DNA from 2 places in the Rheinheimera fenheensis genome. Region 2 is predicted to be linked to the other one. Evidence: predicted binding sites of a transcription regulator. Region 2 holds the regulator's gene; the other holds the start of a gene.
What was found. Region 2 encodes sigma-54, which starts transcription at its own class of promoters, with help from an activator protein. Its sites were predicted from a motif close to TGGCANGNTNCNTGCTT; they were not measured.
Positions count from the first base shown of each region.

Region 1 (8,359 bases), on a different contig from region 2:
TTAGCGGCACGGCTACGGGCTTTTTCTGCTCCTTCACGCATTACCGCTTGTAAGGTAGGCAAATCAGCGCGCAGCTCGCTAAAGGTTTTTTGTACCGGCTCTAACAGACTGATAACAGCATCAGCGACATCGCCCTTTAAATGGCCATACATTTTTCCTTCGTACTCGGCTTCCAGCGCGGTAATGGTTTTACCGGTAACACCACTTAAAATACTCAGCAGATTGGCAACACCAGGCTTGGCATCAAGGTCAAACCTTACGCGTGGTGGATCTTCTGAATCAGTCATCGCCTTTTTGAATTTCTTGCTGATCATCTTCGGATCTTCGAGCAGACCAACAAAATTCCACGGATTATCATCCGATTTTGACATCTTCTTCGTTGGGTCTTGCAGGCTCATCACCCGGGCAGCCACCGGTGGAATATAAGGCTCGGGTACGGTGAAAATATCACCATGTACCGCATTAAACCGCATAGCGACATCGCGGGCCAACTCAAGATGCTGCTTTTGGTCATGGCCTACCGGAATTTGGTTAGCCTGATACAATAAAATGTCTGCGGCCATCAGCACCGGATAGGTAAACAAACCGGCATTGACGTTATTGTTATGCCGTTCTGACTTGTCTTTAAACTGCGTCATGCGGCTTAGCTCGCCAAATTGGGTGTAGCAATTCAGCACCCAGGCCAGTTGGCTATGCTCAGGCACATGCGATTGCATAAACACCGCTGAGCGCTTAGGGTCGATGCCACATGCCAGATAAAGCGCCAGGCTATCCAGGGAGGCGCTGCGTAGCGCTGCAGGTTCTTGACGCACCGTAATGGCGTGCAGGTCAACGATACAATATAAGCAGTCATAATCATCCTGCATTTTATCCCACTGGCGCAGGGCACCCAGATAATTTCCTATTGTCAGTTGGCCAGATGGCTGTGCGCCACTGAGTACTATGGGCTTTTTGCTCATTATTGTATCCACTATTACCATTGTTTCAGGTTAACTTTAGGCCGGCAACCCAGCCGCTGTGTGCGCCATTATATCTGCTAAGGGGCTAGACCGGCAGTAAAAATGCGTTTTAGCATACCACTAAGAGGTTAGGGTTTTGGCCAGCTGCTGACGCATTTGATTTATTACGTCTTTGTAGTCCGGCGCATTAAAAATGGCTGAGCCGGCAACAAACATATCTGCACCAGCAGCGGCAATCTCAGCAATGTTCTCCACTGTCACACCGCCATCGATTTCTAGCCGGATGGGTAAGCCGCTCTGATCAATTAACCGACGAGCGTCAGATAGCTTAGTTAGCGTAGCCGGAATAAATTTTTGTCCGCCAAAGCCCGGGTTTACCGACATCAGTAGCACCATATCAACTTTATCCAGCACATAATCAAGATAGCTCAATGGCGTAGCCGGATTAAAAACCAAGCCAGCTTTGCAGCCATGGCTTTTGATCAGTTGTAGTGTGCGGTCAATATGGCGTGAGGCTTCAGGATGAAAGGTAATCATACTGGCGCCGGCCTGAGCAAACTGTGGCACTAAACTGTCCACCGGCTCTACCATCAGGTGCACATCAATAGGTGCAGTGATACCATAGTTACGCAGCGCCTGACATACCATAGGGCCAATAGTCAGGTTGGGCACATAATGATTATCCATCACATCAAAATGCACCACATCGGCACCCGCGTTCAACACTGCCTTGACCTCCTCGCCTAAACGGGCAAAGTCAGCCGACAAAATCGATGGTGCAATCAGATAAGGTTGCATAGCAACACCCCCAAAATCCGCAAAGCCGATACTTTACTGGATTTGCTGCTAAAAAACACGCTGACACAGCGCCAACTTGCTGCACGCAAAATAAGCAACAACGCACCAATACTGCACAAGTTGCTGCTAACTCAAACCGACTAAAATGTCTATGCGTTTGAAAATAAATGATTTATTTAACTGGCATACATCTTGGAATGCCAAAGGCAGGGAACAGAGAAAAGGGCTAATAAAATGAAAACAGCAACACAACGTACTATTTTGGCAGCAAGTTTATGGATGCTGGGCACTGGCCTTAGCAACGCGACCGCATCAGAGCTAACGTTGAGCGGTGATGTAACCTTTGCGTCAGACTATGCCTTTCGCGGTATATCACAAACCGAGGAAGCTCCGGCACTACAAGGTGGCTTATCACTGAGCTCTGCATCGGGCTTTTACGCTTCTGTCTGGGGCTCGAACGTTGACTTTCTGGCTGAAGGCACGCTGGAGCTGGATGTGATGCTGGGTTGGAGTGGTGCTATTAATGACGATTGGTCGACCGATGTCGGCATTATGCGTTATGGCTACCCGAATGCTGAAATTGACGGCTCTAACTTTTATGAGCTTTATGGCTCGCTGTCATACAAAGATCTGACGTTTGGTTTGGCGTACAGTGATGACTACTACGCGAATAGTGGCAACTTTATTTATGTGTATGCCAATTATGCCTATGCGCTTAGCGACAATCTGAGTTTGGACTTACATGTGGGTCAAAACGAATATGATGATAGCAGTGCCAGTTATCTGGACTGGAGTATCGGTTTAAGCACAGAAGTATTGGGAGCAGGGTTAAGCCTGACGTATGTCGATACCGATATCAATGGGTCTTACCTGGCAGATAGCCGGGTCATTTTTGCCATATCAAAAAGCTTCTAATCTGACAGGCTGGCAGCGTGCTGCCAGCTTTTTTCACTACCCACTGATCCATGTGCGGCACTATGGCTTATAAATGCTTGGTTGCTGAATTAATAATCAGCTTGTGTCACTTAACCAGATGTTTTATCATCAGTGTGTTTTAGAAGAGCAAATGGATTTAACATGAAATTTACCAAGCTGTACCAAGCTGCTTTAATTTCAGCTGGCATTACTGCCGGTGCTCTTTATGTTGTAGCGCCAAAGCTGCTAACTAGCCAACACTGTGCCGCGCTTGAAGACACTACTGCACAGCAACAGTGTTTAGCAACACAGCAACAAAGCTGGTTTAGTTGGTTTCAGGGCAATAGTCGCTCTACTCAGTTTCATTTTGTTGACTTGCTGGAACTGTTGAGCCGGCTAAGCCCTGCACAAAAACCTTAAATGGCAAATAAGCCAACGCTGAGACAAGTGATTAAGGCTGTTTTTGGTGCTTTCATTGGTGTGCAGTCAGAGCAACAGCGCCAACAGGACTTTGCCAGCAGCAGTCCTATTCCTTACATCGTAGTCGGCTTAGTCGTTACCCTACTTTTTGTGGCTGTATTGTTACTGGTGGTGAAACTGGTACTGGCATAGCCTGATACACCGCAAATAATTCCGCTACCTTACCCCTGCCAGAACCCTTTTGGCTAATTGAACGCCCTACCTGCAAACTATGTAATACCGCTTGCTGATATATTTTACGTGTCCAGGTGGTATCGTGGTTACTGATCACTACCGTTACACCGCGTTGCTGAGCTTTTTCTGCCAAATTAGCCAGTTGTGCCTGATCATCCAAATCAAAGCCTTGCCTGGCATAGCTGGTAAAGCTTGCGGTTTTGCTCAGTGGTACATAAGGCGGATCACAATATATAACTGCGCCAGCTTGAGTATGCTGCATCACCTGCTGATAACTGCTGCAGGTGAACGTTGCACGCTGTGCTTTTTCAGCAAAATAATGCAACTCGGCTTCCGGGAAGTAAGGTTTCTTATAACTACCAAAAGGTACATTGAACTTGCCCGACAAATTATAGCGGCACAGGCCATTGTAGCCATGTCGGTTAAGGTAGAGAAACAGCACCGAGCGCTCGTACGGATCCTGGCTTAAATTAAACTGCTGACGCAAACTCAGATAAGCATCACGCTGGTTACTTTGGCTGGTAAATAAGGCTTTGGCATCAGCGATAAAACTCTGATGGCGGCTTTGCAGTAGTTGATATAGCGCGATTAAATCAGCATTTATATCATTTAGCTGATAAGCGGGATAATCGGTATTTAAAAACACCGAGCCTGCGCCAACGAAGGGTTCAACCAGGGTATCTGCAGGCGTCAGATGCCTGCTAATAGCATCGACCAGGTTATACTTACCGCCAGCCCATTTTAAAAATGCCCGGCTTTTTTGCACAGCAGCCATTATCCGCCTATTGCGCCTGCAGACTAAGCTGACGTGCTTTTATCTCAGCCTGAATCGCCTGTACACTCTTAACAAAAGGGCCTGTTGCACGAAGTGCCGAGGGCAATTGTGCCATTTGCTGTTTTGCCTGTTCAGATGAATTAAATGGCGCCAAAACTAATACTAACTGCATCTTACCTTGCCACTGGCGCTGATAGCTAAGCACTTCCAGTTCTGGATAGGCTGCGGTAAAACGTGCCAGCGCCGCGTCGCTGGATAACACGGCCAGCTGCACGGCAAAGTCGCTTTTTGCTATCTGTAACAATGCAGTTTCCTGATAAACATAAGCAGGCACGTTATTATCGGCTTGCACGGTTTGCTGCTTGTCATTGACCAGACCGGTAATATCCGCTGGTAAGCTTTGCGCCTCATCCTCCACAGCTTCAATCTCTGGCTGTGCTGTTGCAAACTCTTGCGCTGGAGCTATCACCGCCGCCGTGTCAGCGGCTAAAGTTTGCGGTTGCAAAGCGTCGACATCCGGCGCTGCGCTACTGGTGTCGCTGAGGTTATCCAAACCAACGTCTGCATCACTGACGCCTGCAGCTAGATCGCTGATGCGGTCATCAGTAACGGTGTCACTGCTGGCAGTTGTCGCTGTAGTATCATCAGAATGCGTTATATTTTGCTCAGTTGGCAACGGCTGACGTTTAGCTGCTTTATCTTCAGCCGGCCACAACAATAAAAGCAACAATACAACCACTGCGCCGCTAGCACCGATGGCCCACAGTGGAATGCGGCTTTTAACCGTATCAACTGCGGTGGTCGCTGATGGTGACCGTGGTGGCAGCAGTAACGCATGTATATTGCCATCAGCGGCTGCCAGACGGCTTGCCAGCTCGATGCTGTTCAGTGTTTCATGCTGTAACAAAATGGCTGCATCGTCCGCTGTTAGCCGGTTTAATGTCAGACTTAACGGTGCCACTCTGAGCGGTTCGCTACAAAAATAAATCAGCAAACAAGGTAAATCAGCGAGCTGCTGTAGCACCGTAAGTGGAAGCTGCTCGGTGTCATCGACGATCAACAAAAGTGGCGTTGTCGTTTTAGCAGCAGTGACTTGATACGCTAAATCAGCGTGCGGCTGCAGCGGTTGCGAAAACCACTGTTGCATCAGTTGTTCACCTGCCTGAGCCGCAGCAACTTTGCCATCCAGCAAGGCGACATTATAATGGTCAGAGAACAACTCGGCAGTCGCTAATGCCAGTGTTGATTTACCGCTACCGACAGCGCCGAGGGCCTCAACTTGTGGTACATCGTTAAACGCTAACTGGAATAATAGCCTTTCCAACCATTCACGCTGCGTAGGCAATAGCTGAGTTTGTTGCGCTAACTTTTGCTGCAAAAGCGTGATATCCATCAGGCAAATATCCTTGTTAGTTCCTGCTCAGTCACATCATCGACAACCGCAGTTTTGCCAAAGCTCGTCGGTAAGACGAAACGCATTTTACCATCACGGACTTTTTTGTCGGTTTTCATATAAGGCATAAAATCGGCAAGCTGCATGCCAGACGGGGGTAATATAGGCAAGTCAAAGGCGTTTAGTAAAGTGCAGATCCGTGTTAACTCCGCCTCGTTAAGCCAGCCGCGCGCAAGCGATACCTTAGCAGCCATTACCATACCCGCTGCAACTGCCTCACCATGCAGCCAGTTACCATAACCAAGCCAGGCCTCAATAGCATGGCCAAAAGTATGGCCCAGGTTTAACAAAGCCCGGTCACCCTGCTCAGTCTCATCACGACTGACAATATCTGCTTTCATTTGACAACAATGACGTACCATCTGTGCCAGACAACTATCGTCTAACTGTAATATTGCCTGTTGCTGTTGCTCTAACCAGCTAAAAAAAGATGCGTCGCCAATCAGACCATATTTAATGACTTCCGCCATGCCTGCGGCAAATTCACGTTTGGGTAAACTGGCAAGTACACGCGTATTTATCAACACCTGTGCCGGTTGTTTAAAAGCACCAATCATGTTTTTACCCAGCGGATGATTCACCGCTGTTTTACCACCCACAGAAGAGTCTACCTGAGATAGCAGTGTGGTTGGGATCTGAATAAAGCTGACACCACGTTGATAACAAGCAGCAACAAAACCGGTAAGGTCGCCGATTACACCGCCACCAAGGGCCACCAGCAACACATCGCGTGATATTTGCTGCTGTAATAAAAAGCTCAATACCTGCTCGAACGACTCTAAGGTTTTATAGGCCTCGCCGTCGGGTAACAAAAAATGCCGCACTTGGGTTTGACCAAATAGTACTTGCACGGCATCTAGATAGAGTGGCGCAACGGTAGGATTTGAAATGACGACAACCTGCTTTTTCGCGGCTAATGCAGGTAAAAGCGGGCTGAAGGTATCGCTAATATTAATCGGGTAGCTGCGCTCGCCAAGTTGCACGTCAACTCTTTGCATTTGCAGCCCCCTGATTAGAAGAAAATTAAAAACCCAGCTGATCGATGATTTGGCTGGCCACTGCCCGAGCACTCTGCTCATCTGTGCGCACTGTAAAGTCGGCGATTTCCGCATACAGTGGGTTACGCTCAGCTGCCAGTCGCTCCAGTACTTCTCTGGGCGCTTCTTCAGTTTGTAGCAGAGGGCGACGCTTATCACGTTGGGTACGTGCTACTTGTTTTTCGATAGGTGTTTCAAGATAAACAACGATACCACGTGCCGACAGGCGGTTACGAGTCTCTTTGCTCAGCACCGAGCCACCACCCGTGGCCAACACAATGCCTTGCAGCTCTGTCAGATCCTGAATGACATTTTCTTCACGTACGCGAAAACCTTCTTCACCTTCCAAATCGAATACCCAGGCGATATCTGCCCCGGTGCGGCGCTCTATTTCCTGATCTGAGTCGTAGAATTCTAGGTGAAGCATGTCTGCTAGGTGACGTCCGATTGTGCTTTTACCCGCACCCATCGGCCCTACGAGGAAGATATTACGTTTTTCTGCCATAAGTCGTATTACTAATCAGCGAAAAGTTGAATTCAAGGACCAAAAGGCTCCCACGAAAATTTGAAGCGCTGAATTATGTCAGGAATAGCCTTTCGTTGGCAAGCTAATTCTGAAAAGCCCGACTAGCTGTAACAGCAGCTAGCCGGGTGAAGCGGTTATATGCCGTCAGTGATAATTTTCGGTGTAACGAAGATCAACAACTCGTTCTTCTCATTAACCTCACGGGTCGACTTAAACAGATTACCTACGTAAGGAATATCACCGAACAGTGGTACTTTACTTACCGTCGATAAGATCTGTTGCTGATAAATACCGCCAAGAACGATAGTTTCACCATTATCAACCAACACCTGAGTCTGGATCTGCTGTGTATCAATCGCCGTAGCAGGGCCGGTTGGGGTTTGTACGGTTTCTCCACGGGTATTCTGTGTGATAACCAGATCTAGAATAATTTTATTATCCGGCGTGATCTGAGGAGTTACTGTCAGGCTTAACACCGCCTTTTTGAACTCTACTGTGGTAGCACCACTTGATGCGGCCTGTACGTAAGGGATTTCCACACCCTGCTCAATACGGGCCTCTTTCTGATTAGCGGTGGTAATGCGTGGGCTGGCAATAATCTCACCTTTGTTTTCCTGCTCCAGCGCAGACAACTCTAAATCTAGTAAGGTACCATCGGCTAAACGGGCGATATGGAATGCTATACTTCCCGCCGGGTTACTAGCTGGTAAGTTAACGTTCCAACGATCGTCCAGAGATGGGATCACACCGTTAGCAATGGTATTCGCACCGCCAGCTGTACCAGAGGTGCCCTGGTTTGAACTGCTGCTGCTCTGCTGGTCGCTAAAACCCCAGCGGATACCAAGCTCATCAGTCACACTGTCACGTACCGTGACCATACGCGATTCGATTAACACCTGACGTACTGGCACGTCTAAGCGTTCAATTAATTTACGTACGTTTTCAATATTAACTGCAGTGTCTTTAATTAGAATAGTATTAGTACGCTCATCTACATTTACCGAGCCACGTGAAGACAGCAAGGTGGCATCTTTGTTGCTCAGTAACTTGGTAATATCTGCCGCTTTGGCATAATTTACCGATAAGAAATCAGAGTATAACGGCTCTAAATCTGCTACCGTTTGCTTAGCTTCCAGTTCACGAGCTTCACGCGCAGCAAGCTCATCGGTGGGCGCTACCATCAGAATGTTGCCTTCCATGCGTTTATCCAGACCTTTCACCCGTAAAACGATATCTAATGCC
Region 1 is NZ_JBDPJM010000002.1:151,571-159,929, forward strand. Features, by position in the region: gene trpS (tryptophan--tRNA ligase) at 1-959, opposite strand, end outside; gene rpe (ribulose-phosphate 3-epimerase) at 1,080-1,757, opposite strand; gene ABGI61_RS03720 (TorF family putative porin) at 1,992-2,672, shown strand; gene ABGI61_RS03725 (hypothetical protein) at 2,835-3,092, shown strand; gene ABGI61_RS03730 (DUF2970 domain-containing protein) at 3,093-3,284, shown strand; gene ABGI61_RS03735 (Dam family site-specific DNA-(adenine-N6)-methyltransferase) at 3,229-4,101, opposite strand; gene ABGI61_RS03740 (hypothetical protein) at 4,109-5,494, opposite strand; gene aroB (3-dehydroquinate synthase) at 5,494-6,552, opposite strand; gene aroK (shikimate kinase AroK) at 6,578-7,096, opposite strand; gene ABGI61_RS03755 (type IV pilus secretin PilQ) at 7,252-8,359, opposite strand, start outside.
Region 1: a site for sigma-54 is predicted at 1,939-1,955, ahead of ABGI61_RS03720 (TorF family putative porin). Genes of this name have one in related genera too.

Region 2 (8,359 bases):
ACAAATTGTCAGTCAGCAACAAAACGAATTGATTCAACGTATTGAAACCGAGCAACTGGAAATGTTGTTTCCCAGCAATGCCTTGATTAATAATCACCCGGTTAGAATTCAGGGTCAGGGGTTTTATATTCTCGGCAACGGTATTAACGCAGACCTGAAAAGTAAAACCTTCCAGCTATTACAGCATGATAAAACGGTATATCAGAATGAAAACTAAGTTTTTTTTAGCATTATGTTTTGGCTGCGCCAGCCTGAGCGCCGCCCAACCAGACTACAGCCAGCAGATTCAAATAGACGCCGACCAACTGGTGTCGGTAGAGGAAAACATCCTCACCTACCGCTCTAACGTGCTGATAACGCAAGGTTCTTTACAAATGAAAGCCGATCAACTGGAAATTGATGCCAGTGCCGGCAAGGGTAAAGAGGTGTATACCGCAACCGGCAGCCCGGTAAGTTACTCACAGCAACTGGATAACGGCCAGCCGGTAACCGCTACGGCAGCGCAAATGCGTTACGAGCCTTCCAGCCGCACCCTGACGCTGAGCGGCGATGCCGAACTGACACAAAGTGGCAGTGTAGTAAAAGCCTCGGTTATCCGCTATAACGTCGAGAAAAAGCAGCTCAGTGCCGAAAGTAACGACTCTAAGCGGGTCACCACCATTTTTACGCCAGAGGAAAAGAACAATCCATGAAGTTAGTCGCCTCACATCTGGCTAAAAGTTATAAAGGCCGGCAAGTCGTAAAGGATGTCAGCCTGTCGGTGAACGCCGGCCAGATTGTTGGCTTGCTCGGCCCAAATGGGGCCGGTAAAACCACCACCTTTTACATGATTGTGGGTTTGGTGCCCTCTGATAAAGGCCATATCAGCCTTAATGAACAGGACATTACCTTCAGCCCAATCCACGAGCGGGCACGTTGCGGTATCGGCTATTTGCCACAGGAAAGCTCTATTTTCCGCAAGCTTAGCGTGTACGATAATTTATTGGCTATTTTGCAAACCCGTAAAGACTTAAGCCGCACCCAACGGGAGGAAATTGCCGACGATTTACTCGAAGAGTTTCATATCGGCCACATCAAACATAGCTTGGGCATGAGCTTATCCGGTGGCGAGCGGCGCCGGGTAGAAATTGCCCGCGCTCTGGCGGCTAATCCGGCCTTTATCCTGCTGGACGAGCCCTTTGCCGGTGTTGACCCTATTTCAGTATTAGACATTAAAAAAATTATTCAGCACCTGGCGCAACGGGGCATTGGGGTACTGATTACCGACCATAATGTGCGTGAAACCCTTGATGTGTGTGAAATCGCCTACATTGTCAGTCATGGCGAGCTGATTGCCTCCGGTGCACCACAAGACGTGCTGGCTAATCAGAAAGTACGCGATGTATACCTTGGCGAGCAATTCAGGCTATAGTTAGCAAAAAACAACAACAGCGTGTGATTCAGGAGAACGGTAGAAGTAGATGAAACCCTCTTTGCAACTTCGCTTAGGACAGCAGCTAACCATGACGCCACAATTGCAACAGGCAATTCGCCTGTTACAGTTGTCGACGATAGAGTTGCAGCAGGAAATTCAGGAAGCGCTAGACGCTAACCCCTTATTGGAAGCCGAAGACGAATTCGACAGCTTTAACCCTGAACCCAAAGAGCACATCGACCTATCTGACACCAAAGCGGCCGACGTCGATCATAATCCGGATGACAGCTTTGAACCCAGCGAGCCTGACAGCAGCGAGGCGATGACCGAGCAAAATATTCAGGAAGACTTACCGCTGGACAACAACTGGGATGATTTGGTTAGTGCAGAACCGGTCAGTGCCGGTAGCGCCGGCAATCCGGATGACGATTATGTCTATCAGGGTGAAACCAGTGAAACCCTGCAGGATTATTTGCGCTGGCAAATGCAGCTTACACCCTTTACTGACACCGACCGCGCCATCGCCGAGATTATTATTGAAGCCATCGATGACAATGGCTTATTAACCATCAGCTGCGAAGATATTCTCGACTCACTCGGCTTGCCAGAGGTAGAAGCCGATGAAGTAGAAGCCGTAATCAAACGCATTCAGTTATTTGACCCGGTTGGCGTAGGTGCCCGTTCGGTGCAGGAGTGTTTGTTGGTACAGCTACGTCAATTCGATCCGGCCACTCCCTTTCTCAGTGAGGCGCAAAGCCTGATCCGAGACCACACTGAATTTTTAGCCAATCGTGACTTTCGTTCTTTGATGCGGGTGACTAAACTCAAAGAGGATGAACTGAAAGAAGTGATGCGGCTGATCCACAGTTTAAACCCAAGGCCCGGCGCTGATGTGATACGACAAGAACAGCAGTACGTGATACCGGATGTGAGTGTGACTAAGGTAAAAGGTCGCTGGCAGGTTGAGCTAAACCCGGACGCGATGCCAAAAGTGCGCATTAACCAGCAGTACGCGGCGATGTCAAGAACAGCCCGAAATGCGTCCGACAGCCAGTTTATACGTTCACATCTGCAGGAGGCTAAATGGTTTTTAAAGAGTCTGGAAAGCCGTAACGAAACTTTATTAAAAGTGGCCAATTGTATTGTGCAACAACAGCAGGCCTTTTTTGAGCATGGTGAAGAGGCCATGAAGCCGATGGTGTTGAATGACGTAGCAGAAATGGTTGGCATGCACGAGTCCACCATTTCCCGGGTTACCACCCAAAAGTATATGCACACACCCAGAGGGATCTTTGAACTTAAATTCTTTTTTTCCAGTCATGTTAGTACAGAGAGTGGCGGTGAATGTTCGTCAACTGCCATAAGGGCGTTTATTAAAAAATTAGTGGCGGCGGAAAACCCGGCCAAACCGCTGAGTGACAGTAAGATGGCCGATATTTTGCTGGAGCAAGGAATTAACGTAGCACGACGCACCATTGCCAAATACCGTGAATCGCTGTTTATTCCACCGTCAAATCAACGCAAGACCTTGCTGTAAATAAGCCTAAAAGAAGGAATATGTCTATGCAAATCAATCTAACTGGTCGCCATGTTGAAATTACTGAAGCCTTAAAAGAGTACGTGGACAGCAAGTTTGCTAAGCTGGAACGCCATTTTGATCATATAAACAATGTACATGTGATCCTAAACGTGGAAAAATTGAAACAGATTGCTGAAGCCAAGCTCCACCTGAACGGCGGTGAAGTTTTTGCGGTTTCTGAAGATGAAAATATGTATGCCGCTATCGACCAGCTGATAGATAAACTCGATCGCCAGGTGATTAAGCATAAAGAGAAAATAGCCCGACACTAACCTGACATGATGAATCTAACTGCAATGCTTGCTGAGAACTGCACTAAAAGTGCAGTTCTTTTTAATAGCAAAAAACGGATCCTCGAGTACATTGCCGAGCTGGCGCATCAACAGCTGCCTGACATGACCGAGTACAGTATCCTGGAAGCCCTGATGACACGGGAAAAGCTTGGCTCTACCGGCATCGGTGGCGGTATCGCCATACCGCACGGCAAATTAAAGTCCGTGACCCAGCCGGTACTGGTCTTTGTGGTCAGTAAAGAGGCCATCCCCTTTGATGCAATAGACAATCAGCCGGTAGATATTTTTTGCGCTATTTTAATACCCGAAGAACAATGTCAGGCGCACCTTAGTACCTTAGCGGGTATCGCCAAGCTGTTAAGCCAGAAAGAACTCACAAAAAAAATCCGCCATGCTCAGACAAATCAGGAGTTGTACAAGCTGTTGGTGGATTACAGCACAGTGGATACCGACAAATGAAGCTGCTGGTAGTCAGTGGTCGTTCCGGCTCAGGCAAATCTGTCGCGCTGAGGGTGATGGAAGACCTAGGCTACTACTGTGTCGACAATATTCCGGTTAATTTGCTGCCTACGCTGGCGACCACTGTTATGGGGCAGTATGAGCGTGTTGCCGTAAGCATAGACGTGCGGAACCTGCCACAAGACCCCAATGAGCTGTCTGAGATTCTGTCTTACCTGCCACGCAAACTCGACCTGACCATTCTTTACCTGGATGCCGATCACGCCAGCTTAATTAAGCGTTTTAGCGAAACACGCCGGTTACACCCGCTGTCGCATCAGGCCATGTCGCTGGATGAAGCGATACAGCGCGAGCAGCAGCTGTTAGACCCTATATCCAGCCGGGCCGACCTCTATATTGATACCACCGACTTGAATGTGCATCAGCTGGCAGAACAGCTGCGTGAGCGCATTTTGGGCCAGAAAACCGGCCGCTTGGTGATTTTGTTTGAGTCTTTTGGCTTTAAATACGGTATCCCGAAAGACGCCGACTTTGTCTTCGACGCGCGCTTTTTACCTAACCCCCATTGGGAGCCTGATTTAAAGCCACTCACCGGGCTTGACCAACCGGTAAAAGATTATCTGGCGGCACAACCCGTTGTAGCCAAATACATCTGGCAAATTAACAGCTTTATCAGTACCTGGCTACCACAGCTGGAGCGTAATAACCGCAGTTATCTGACCATAGCCATTGGCTGCACTGGTGGCCAGCATCGCTCTGTGTATATGGTGGAAAGCCTGGTCGAAAGTTATCGCAGTTCACGCGACGACGTGCAGGTTCGTCACCGTGAGCTATCGCGTCACCACAAGGCGTAACTCATGCAATGTCGTCAAACCGTTACCATCGTTAATCAGCTCGGCTTACATGCGCGCGCTGCCACTAAACTGGCACAGTTATGTCAGCAGTTTCAAGCCAAAATAGAGCTGGTACAAGATGACAAAACTGCTGATGCCAGCAGTGTATTGGCGCTGTTAATGCTGGCCAGTAGTAAAGGAAAAACGCTGGAAGTCTGCACCCAGGGCGATGACGCTGAACAGGCGCTTATCGCCGTGATCGATTTAATCAATAAAGGTTTTGACGAGCAATAAGTTAATGCCCCAAAACCGCGCTATGGCAAGGGTTTACGGCTGTGCTGCTTACTTTGCGCCGGCGCTATATTATCCAGCCCTTTGGTTTTAGTTATCGCTTTTAATTTGTGGTGCAGTGCTGTCTTTATCAGCATATGTGCGCTGATCGGCGCTGTGATAAGCAAAAAGATGGTAATTAAAAGCTCATGCACACTGACGCCGCCTGACAAGCTAAAAAAGAAAATTGACCCCAGCAAAATGCCGCCCATACCCAGGGTGGTTGCTTTGGTTGGCCCATGCAGCCGCATAAAAAAGTCAGGCATGCGGGTTAAGCCAATTGAGCCGATTAACACGAAGCTGCCACCCAGTAACAGAAAAAATGCCACGGCCCACTCGATCCAGTTTTGCATAACCGCTCCTATTCGATAATATCGCCACGCAGCAAGAACTTACATACCGCCACAGTACTGACAAAGCCCAACATCGCAATCAGCAAAGCGGCCTCAAAATACAGCGGTGATCCCATCAACAAACCGTACAGAATAATCAGTGCTATGCTGTTGATATACATGGTATCCAGCGCCAGAATGCGGTCTGGCAAACTAGGCCCCCGCAGCAGGCGCCATAAATTCAGCAGTAGCGCCACGCTAATCATGGCAAACACCAACATGATGACATTATTTAGCATTGAAAAATCTCCTTCAGCGGTGCTTCATAACGCTGTTTGATCTCGGCAATAAGCTGCGCCTCATCTTTCAGGTTCAGCACATGGATCAGCAGCCAACGCTGCGGCAAGGGCTCGCCCTCAGGCAGTTGCTCAACACTGGGGTAAATTTCAGCGCTGACCGTGCCCGGCGTCATCGACACCGTACTGGCTAAAATAGTAATGGGCAATTCATGCTGCAAATCCAACGGCACTTTGACAAATGCCGGGCTTAACCGCTGCTTTGGCCCCAGTATCAACACTGCAACTTGGGCATTGGCTGTAATAATGTCACCAAACACCCGCAGAATATAACGCAGCGCCAGCATTGGCCGCTCAATCAGTGGCTGAGGGTTACGAAAACGCAACGTGAGTAATGGAATAACGATTGCCAGTATCAGACCAAAAAACACATGCACCGCTTCAATGCTCTGGTTTAGCAGTAACCAGACGACAAACAGCAACACACTGCGATAAGGCGTAGGCAACCAGCGAAACTTCGGCTTAAACCTCATGGCGTCACCTCCTGGCCTAAAATCAATTGTACTGACGTCTTAGTGTCATACAGTTGCGCCGCTGCCTGCAACGACAGCTCAGTCAGCGGGCCAGCAAAAATCACCAGCAAAGGGCTGGCTAACAATAACCAGCAGACCGCAAATACCTGCAATGGCTTAGCGGTTTCAGCAACAGTGTCAGTACCACTAATCCGCCAAAATAAGGTGCTACCGGCACGGGATAAGCCGATAATCACCACTAAACTGCTGACCAGCACCAGGGCCCACAACCAGAGCCGGCTGTTTGGGTCAGTCACCGACTGCAGCAACATCACCTTACCAACAAAGCCAGATAGCGGCGGCAAACCGGCGACACTCAGTGCGCCTACCATAAACATCATGCCCAGCAGCACCGGCTGCACCACTTTACGCCCGGAGACCAACCTGTCGGCCGCTTTTCCGCGCTGATTTGCGATCAGATCCGCGATTAAAAACAGCGCTGCCGTTACCAGCGTAGAGTGCACGGTATAATACAAGGCCGCAGCGGCTGCCTGCTGGGTTTGTAATGCAACCAGGCTCACCAGGGTACCTACGGACAGCAGCACCAGATTCGCCACCAGTTTACGAAAATCCTGGCTGGCCATAACACCAATAGCACCCAACGCAATAGTGGCTAAACCGGCAGGTAGTAGCCAGTCTGCAGCGATCCCCGACAACTCTCCTGCCTCGTTACCAAAAATGGTGGTATACACCCGCAGCAGCGCATAAACGCCAATCTTGGTCATCACGGCAAACAACGCGGCTACCGGCGCCGAAGCTGAAGCATAGGTTGCCGGTAACCAGAATTGCAGTGGTAGCACAGCAGCCTTTAGCGCAAACACTATCATCAGCATCAGGGCGCCGGATTTAACCAGCATCAGATCAGATGCCGGCAGCTGCGCCACTTTTTGCGCCATATCGGCAATATTTAAGGTGCCTGTTGTGCCATACAGCACCGCCAGCGAGATAAGAAAGATGGCCGAGCCCGTCAGGTTTAGCACGACATAATGCACAGCAGCTTTCGTTTTGTTCTTGCCACCGGCATGAATTAACAACGCATAGGAGGCAATCAGTAATACCTCAAAAAACACAAACAGGTTAAATAAGTCACCCGTTAAAAAAGCGCCGTTAATACCCATCACCTGAAACTGAAATAGTGGATGGAAAAACGAGCCTTTTTCATCTTCACCGGCACTGCCATAACAAATGGCGCCTAATGCCAGGAATGATGTTAAACACACCAGCACCACAGACAAAGTATCTGCCACCAGAATAATACCGAAAGGCGCCTGCCAGTTACCGATAGCGTAATGGAGCTGCCCCTGCTGTTGCACCTGCATGAGTAACAGCACTACCAGCATCAGCTGAATGGCGCTGGATATCATACTGACCCAACGACGCCGGTTTGGTGAATAATGGATAGGCGGCAGCATAATGAGCAGCGCGGTAAACATCGGCAACAGCACCGGTGCCGTAATTAAATGCCACATCAACGGCTCTCCTTTTTAACTACATCGGCATCAGGCAATTTGCCATCAACATGGTCATTACCTAAATCTGCCCGCGCCCGAATCGCTAAAATCACCAAAAACGCGGTCATGGCAAAGCCAATCACAATGGCAGTCAACACTAAGGCTTGCGGCAGAGGATCAGCGTATTGCTCACTGGTACCCAGTACCGCTGCGCCACGCAACGTTAAGCGGCCTGAAGCAAAAATAAACAGGTTTACCGCATAAGACAGCATGGTCAGCCCCAGCATGACCGGAAAGGTACGGCCGCGCAGCATGAGGAAAATGCCGCAGGCGCTTAAAAAGCCAACACAACATGCAAACAGAGTTTCCATCAGATGGTCTCCTTATGCACCGGCCGGTGCGCTGTGGTCATTTTACCCAGGCTCGCCAGGATCAGTAAGGTGGAGCCCACTACGGTGACATAAACGCCCAAATCAAACGCCATGGCGCTGGCAAGTTCTATTTTGCCCAAAAGCGGAACATCGAAATAATCAAACCATGAGGTTAAGAACGGCCGGTTAAACAGCCAGCTGGCTACGCCAGTAAGCAGCGCAATCATCAGACCTACTGCGACTACGCGCTGATACTCAACGTTCATACGGGCTTTAACCCAGTCTACCCCTTGCGCAATATACTGCAGAATAATCGCCACTGCAGTGACTAAGCCGGCAATAAAGCCGCCGCCCGGTAAGTTATGGCCACGGAAGAAGATATAAATCGACACCATGATGGCCAGTGGCAACAAACTTTGTGACACGGTG
Region 2 is NZ_JBDPJM010000001.1:270,739-279,097, forward strand. Features, by position in the region: gene lptC (LPS export ABC transporter periplasmic protein LptC) at 1-217, shown strand, start outside; gene lptA (lipopolysaccharide transport periplasmic protein LptA) at 207-692, shown strand; gene lptB (LPS export ABC transporter ATP-binding protein) at 689-1,411, shown strand; gene ABGI61_RS01090 (RNA polymerase factor sigma-54) at 1,461-2,951, shown strand; gene hpf (ribosome hibernation promoting factor) at 2,978-3,265, shown strand; gene ptsN (PTS IIA-like nitrogen regulatory protein PtsN) at 3,290-3,745, shown strand; gene rapZ (RNase adapter RapZ) at 3,742-4,599, shown strand; gene ABGI61_RS01110 (HPr family phosphocarrier protein) at 4,603-4,872, shown strand; gene ABGI61_RS01115 (Na+/H+ antiporter subunit G) at 4,893-5,261, opposite strand; gene ABGI61_RS01120 (K+/H+ antiporter subunit F) at 5,270-5,539, opposite strand; gene ABGI61_RS01125 (Na+/H+ antiporter subunit E) at 5,533-6,069, opposite strand; gene ABGI61_RS01130 (monovalent cation/H+ antiporter subunit D) at 6,066-7,577, opposite strand; gene ABGI61_RS01135 (Na+/H+ antiporter subunit C) at 7,577-7,930, opposite strand; gene ABGI61_RS01140 (monovalent cation/H+ antiporter subunit A) at 7,930-8,359, opposite strand, start outside.